Regions from separate parts of the Halomonas sp. LC1 genome, predicted to be linked through region 1. Evidence: predicted binding sites of a transcription regulator. Region 1 holds the regulator's gene; the other holds the start of a gene.

Region 1 (3,431 bases):
ACGACACCAGCGGCCCGCGCTATACCTCGTACCCGACGGCACTCTCTTTTCATGACCAATTCACTGCTGACGATATGAGCCAGGCGCTTGCGCGCAGCAACGCCAGCCGAAAACCGCTCTCACTGTACGTGCACGTCCCGTTTTGTCGGAAAATTTGCTTTTACTGCGCGTGCAACAAAATCGCTACAAAAAATACCGCTCTGGCCGAACCCTACTTATCACGGTTGGATCGCGAGATGGTGCTCACTGCGCGCCATTTGGATACAAAGCGTCCGGTGCAGCAGCTGCACTGGGGCGGCGGCACGCCAACGTTTCTCACTCTGGCTCAGATGAGCGATTTGATCGACCGCTTAGACGCACGCTTTGGCCTCTCCAATGCGCCGGACCGTGATTACGCCATCGAAATCGACCCACGTGAGGCGGATGTCTTTACCCTGCGCCATTTGCAGTCGCTGGGCTTCAACCGCTTGAGCTTGGGCGTACAAGACCTCGATCCACAGGTACAAGCGGCGATCAATCGCGTTCAGCCCCGGGTGCTCACCGAAACGCTAATGGATGAAGCCCATCGGCTCGGCTTTCGCTCGCTCAACCTCGATTTGATTTATGGCCTGCCCTTACAAACCGAGAAGAGTTTCGCGGACACGCTGCGCCAAGTGATCGAGCTAGGTCCCGCACGGCTGTCGGTGTTTAACTATGCGCATCTGCCGACCCGCTTTGCGCCCCAACGACGCATCAAGGACGCCGACCTGCCCAGCGCCGATGAGAAGCTGGCCATGCTGCATACCACCATTGCGATGCTGACCCAGGCGGGCTATGTGCATATCGGCATGGACCATTTCGCGCGCCCCGACGACAGCTTGGCCAAGGCGCAGCGCAACGGCACCCTGCAGCGCAACTTTCAAGGCTATTCCAGCCACGCCGAGTGCGACTTGATTGGTTTGGGGGTATCGGCCATTTCTCGGATCAACGATAGCTACGCGCAAAACCCTACCCGGCTCGCTGACTATGAAGCGGCCTTAGATGAAGGTAGGCTGGCGACCGTGAAAGGGTTACGTTTAAATAAGGATGACCTAATGCGAAGAGAGGTCATCGAGCGGCTCATGTGCGATATGGCCATTGACCTCGACACTGTCGGCCAGCGCTGGCAGGTCGATGCCGCAGATTACTTTGCCAACGCCCTTGAGCGGTTGGAAATCGCCGAACGGGATGGCCTGTTAACGCGTCAGGGGCTTCGGCTCACCGCCACCCCGGTGGGGCGGCTACTCATTCGACACCTGGCCATGGCCTTCGACACCCACTTACAACGCCAGGATGGCCAGCGCTACTCAAAGATCGTGTGAGCGCCTTGAGCCACCTGCCCCCCTGTACCCATGATGGCGAATAAGAAGGGAGACCCCCATGTCATATCCTGCCAGCCAACGACGTTCACTGCTGCAAGAAGCGCGCTGCCAAACCTGTAGTTTAAGCTCGCTGTGCTTACCGCTTGCCCTGGAGCTTGAGGATATGAGCCAGTTCGATGCCATCATTCGCCGTCGCTCGCCGCTGAAGAAGGGCGAACCGCTGTTTCGTCAGGGCGACGCGTTCACCAGCGTTTATGCCGTGCGCTCTGGCAGTTTGAAACAGGTGACCAGCGAAGGGAACGGTAACGATCAGCTCACCAACTTCTTTCTGCCCAGCGAGCTGGTCGGCTTGGATGGTATCGACGAAGAGTACTACCCCGGTACCGTGATTGCCCTGGAGACGACCACGGTATGCGAAATTCCGTTCGACCGCTTGGAGTCGCTCTCCCAAGAACTGCCCGAGCTGCGTGGTCAGCTTTACCGCAGCATGAGTAAAGAGCTGCGCGATGACCGTAAGATGATGCGCTTGCTGTCACGCAAAACCGCCGACCAGCGGCTCGCCAGCTTTTTGATTACGCTCTCTGACCGCTTCCGTCGCCGGGGTTACTCCCCCTACAGCTTTCGGCTGTCGATGTCGCGGGCCGATATGGGCAACTACCTAGGTCTGGCGGTGGAAACGGTCAGCCGTATTCTCAGCCGCTTTCAGCAGCAGGAGGTGGTGGCCGTTTCGGGTCGCGAGGTGAATATTTTGGACATGCAGCGCCTCATCACCCTGGCAGAAGAGGAGGCGCAGACGATTACACGTTAAACGCCTGAATGCGGCTCTCCATCAGCGCCGCCTGCTTCGCTTCCAGACCGGCAAAGTCGAATAGCTCGCGGTCAGCAAGCTGGGAAGGGGCGACGTTGGTGACGGCTTTGAACATGCTCTCCAAACGGCCAGGGTGCTTCTTGTCCCACTCTGCCAACATCTCTTTGACGATCTGGCGCTGCATGTTGGGCTGTGAACCGCACAGGTTGCAGGGAATGATCGGAAACGCCATCAGCCGTGAAAACTCTGCAATGTCCGCCTCTTTGCAGTACGCCAGCGGGCGAATCACGATATTTTTCCCGTCATCAGAGAGCAGTTTCGGCGGCATGGCCTTCAGCGTACCGCCGAAGAACATATTCAGGAACAGCGTTTCCAGAATATCTTCCCGGTGGTGACCCAGGGCAATCTTGTTGGCGCCAATCTCGTCGGCAAACCCATACAGCGAGCCACGGCGCAGACGTGAACAGAGCGCGCAGGTGGTCTTTCCTTCCGGCGTTTTCTCCTTCACGACCGAATAGGTATCACGTTCGAGAATGTGGTACTCCACCCCCAGCTTGTCTAAGTACTGGGGCAACACGTGCTCCGGGAAACCAGGCTGTTTTTGGTCCATATTGACCGCCACGAGCGAGAAATTGACCGGCGCGTTGCGCTGAAGATTGCGCAAGATCTCCAACATCGTGTAGCTGTCTTTGCCACCGGAGAGACACACCATGACCCGGTCGCCCTCTTCGATCATGTTGTAATCGATGATGGCATTTCCCACTTCGCGCCGCAGGCGTTTTTGCAACTTGTTGAATTCACGCTTCTGCTTGGCATCCTGCAGCTCATGCTGCTGGGCAAGAGACTCGTCAGACGCGCTGTCTGACGCAGTAGGGTCAAAGTAGTCAGGTTGTAACATGATCGTCGCACTGCCGATGGGTGAAGGAGCAGCGCGTATTCTAACAACACTCCGAAGCTCTACCCAATACAAACCCTAGGCCGTCAGGGCGATCTCACGCTGTAAACGCAGGTAGAGGAGCGCGCTGGCGGTGGCTTCACTGACCACGCTGGGCCAGATCAATGGCGGTAGCTGCCAGCGAGCCAACGCTACGCCAAGCGGGTCGAGGGTATCGATGTGTGGATGCAGCCGCCGCAGCTGTCGCCCGTGCAACTTGGCAACGTCCACCTGGGCGTTGGGGAGACCAAACCCCAATACGCTTTTGAACAGCCCGTTCAAAGGTTCGAGGGTGTGCTCCAACTGCCAGCCGACCAGCGGCCGGTTGCCGATGAAGTCGGCCAACTCC
Region 2 (3,431 bases), on a different contig from region 1:
GGCATCGGCCTTCTGGTGGGTGCGTTCTTCAACTGGCTGCTGGTAGCGCCGCGCCTGCGTGAACAAACCATTCACTACGGCAATGCCATTACCATCCCGGCCTTTTTGGCCAACCGCTTCCCGACCCGCGCGCTGTCGCTACGCACGGTATCGGCCGTCGTCATCGTGATCTTCTTTGCCGTCTACACCGCGTCAGGCCTCGTCGCGGGTGGCAAACTGTTCGAAAGCGCTTTCACCGGCGTTTACAACTTCGGTGACATGAGCAACTACGCCATGGGCGTGATCATCACCCTGGGCGTGGTACTGATCTACACCGTCGTAGGCGGCTTCCTCGCCGTGAGCATGACGGACTTCGTTCAGGGCTGCATCATGATGCTGGCGCTGATCATCATGCCTGCCGTCGTACTGTTCGGTGAAGGCGGCGGCGGCTTCTCGCAGGCGTCTCAGACGCTCAATGAAGTCGATCCCACGCTGCTGTCATGGTCAGAAGGTCTCACGTTCATTGGTTGGCTCTCAGCGGTCACCTGGGGCTTAGGCTACTTTGGTCAGCCGCACATCATCGTGCGCTTCATGGCGATCCGTTCGCAGAAAGACGTACCGACGGCCCGTAACATCGGTATGGCGTGGATGCTCATCTCGTTGATTGGTGCCGTGTCTCTGGGTATCTTTGGTCGCGCTTATGCCATTCGCAACGGCTTGGACGTTCAGGATCCGGAAACCATCTTCATCGTGCTGGCCAACCTGCTGTTCCACCCGCTGATCACTGGCTTCCTCTATGCCGCGCTGCTGGCGGCCATCATGAGCACCATTTCCAGTCAGCTACTGGTGTCCTCTTCCTCGTTGACCGAAGACTTCTACCGCCTGTTCCTGCATAAGAAAGCCTCGGAGCAGCAGTGCGTTGCCGTGGGCCGTATCTGCGTCGTGCTGGTGGGTATCGTCGCCGCGATCATTGCTTCGGACGAAAACTCTCAGGTACTGGGTTTGGTGAGTAACGCCTGGGCAGGCTTCGGTGCGGCTTTCGGCCCGCTGATCATCCTGTCGCTGATGTGGTCACGCACCAACGGTGCGGGCGCCGTTGCCGGTATGATCGTAGGTGCCGTGACCGTCATGCTGTGGATTGCCCTGGGCTGGAACGGCTCCTTCATGGGAGGACCGGGCATCTATGAAATCATTCCTGGCTTCATCGCCTCGTTCATCGCCATTCTGGTGGTGAGCAGCGTGACGGCGGATGCTGGCGAATACAAGCACATCGACCGTCAAGACGCGTAATACGTCGGTTTGATGCAGCAGGCTCAGCGGGGAAACCCGCTGAGCTTTTTTATGGGCAGCGTTCTCACGCCAACACTCCCTACGAACTCCCCAACCCCCTCCCCCTTTGCCCCAGGTCAATAACGCTCTCGCACTGGCTCGATACACTGGCTCCAGGGTTAACGCAACCCACCATCCTCACACGATCGTCCAGGAGCCACGCTATGCGCCTTTTATCACTGCCCACTCTATTCACCGCCGGACTTGCCGCCGCTACCTTAGCCGCCAGTTCCCAGGCGTTCGCCTATGGGGCGGGCGATATTTTCACCCGCGTGGGGGTCGCCAAGGTGGCGCCCAAGAGCGACAACGGCTCGCTGGCCGGTGGGGCTTTCGCGGTCGATGTTCAAGACAAAACCGGCCCTGCGTTTACACTAGGCTACCGCTTCCACGATAAGGTAGGTGTCGAGTTACTGGCCGCGCTTCCCTTCGAGCACGACATTGCCCTCAACGGCGACCATCTCGCCTCCACCAAACACCTGCCGCCCACATTGACCCTACAATATTATCCGTTAGGCGGTAGCGAGTCGCCGGTGCAACCCTACGTCGGCGCGGGCATCAACTACACGCGTTTTTCCGATGAGCGCCTAGCCATTGGCGAACTCGAGCTGGACGACGCCTGGGGCGCCGCCGCCCAAGTGGGGGTCGACCTACTGATCGACGAACACTGGGCACTGAACGCTGCGGCGTGGTACCTGGACATCGACACCGACGCCAAAATCAATGGGGCTGCTGCAGGCACTGTGGCCATCGATCCCATGGTGGTCATGGCGGGATTGAGCTACCGCTTCTGAGTCCACGCAGTCGCGGCAAAAAAATGCCCAGGGCGTTCGCCCTGGGCATTGTCGTTGACGGCACGTCGCTCTTAATTCTCGGTGACGATTTGGTCGACCCGCTCCACCGCCTTGACGACCAGCACCTGATCGCTGGCACGCGCTTTCTCCTGCATCATGTAAGCCGCCACCGCCGGAGCGACATCGCACTTGGCAGGCATGGCGGCTTTGGCATCGATTAACGCGTTCAAACGCGCAATGAACACATAGCGCACCCACTGAGGCAGCGACATGGTATCGATACAGAAAGGCTGCTGGCTGGCAAATGCCGACGCATCGGGCGTGGGGGTGCGCCACAAATTCGCGGCCTTCATGGCGGCTTCAAGCTCAAGAAGCGCGGTTTGAAGCTGTTGATGGACGCTCATAAACACCTTGGGGTTGGTCAATGTTGACGCCCATTATCCCAACTCTGTGGGTAAGTTGCCACTCGCGAGCCTCTCTCTAAGGCGTTATTCACAGATTCACAGAAAACCTGCAAGAGGCTGTGGATAAACTATGGAAAGGTGTCGCCACCGCTACTCTCACGCGGCTTACGCAAAGTTGTTCAATTTTTAACCACTTAGACAATAAAGCACGGATTAATCAACGGTTGCGGCTGACAGTGGCAAACCAGCAAGGTAGAGTGCAGGCTTGAAAAGCGGAAGGATGTCATGCAGCCAATTCACACCCTTGATGAGTTTTTTACGCGCAGCGGTGCGGAGGTATCGCTTTACCATATGGGGCGCCGGGTCACGGCGTGTCCACGAGACGTATTGCGCGCTTTCGAGAACGCCGAATACGCATGGCCCGAGCCTTGGCAGGGTCAGGCACGGCTCGCCATTGTCTTCCGTTTGGGGGCCATGGAAGAGCCTGCCATTTGGTTCTTGGCACTGCCGCTGGATGAGCAAGGCATGCTCTCGCCTGCCCAACGTGACGGGTTTATCAATCGTCTGTTGGAAACACTAGGACGCAACGCCGCCGCGACCGACCTGGACGCAGCCGACACCGCCGATGTCGATCACCTGATGAAAGATAATCCACTGGCGTTTACGCCGGACATTACCTTTCAGGCCATGCTCAATGCCCGGGCCACCCATGCGAGCGGCTTACCGGCCAGCCAGCACCTTGAGCCAGTAGAGGCGTATCTGAGCGGTCAACAGTCGATCGATTGGCAAGCCTTGGGGCTACAAGGCATTGCCGATTACGTCGTTCGCTTGGATACCGCGACGGCAGACGCGCTCGCCGGTCGCATTCCCGACCTGCCGACAAGCGTCATCCACTCCCTCTGCTACTGCTTAGAGCACAACGCCCTAC

Evidence for each region. The regulator FNR, encoded in region 1, switches genes on or off when oxygen is low (the NO sensors DNR and NnrR bind a similar motif). The targets are predictions, from matches to a motif close to TTGATNTANATCAA.
Region 2: QIT27_RS15845 (OmpW/AlkL family protein) is a predicted target of FNR. The motif match lies at 1,376-1,389, and genes of this name have one in related genera.

What each region holds. Positions count from the first base shown of each region.
Region 1 covers NZ_JASSPG010000002.1:143,226-146,656, reverse strand. Annotated here, with positions in the region: gene hemN (oxygen-independent coproporphyrinogen III oxidase) at 1-1,340, shown strand, start outside; gene fnr (fumarate/nitrate reduction transcriptional regulator Fnr) at 1,399-2,148, shown strand; gene ttcA (tRNA 2-thiocytidine(32) synthetase TtcA) at 2,138-3,046, opposite strand; gene QIT27_RS03550 (3'-5' exonuclease family protein) at 3,122-3,431, opposite strand, start outside.
Region 2 covers NZ_JASSPG010000010.1:29,787-33,217, reverse strand. Annotated here, with positions in the region: gene putP (sodium/proline symporter PutP) at 1-1,269, shown strand, start outside; gene QIT27_RS15845 (OmpW/AlkL family protein) at 1,473-2,099, shown strand; gene QIT27_RS15840 (YqcC family protein) at 2,171-2,503, opposite strand; gene QIT27_RS15835 (DUF3549 family protein) at 2,789-3,431, shown strand, end outside.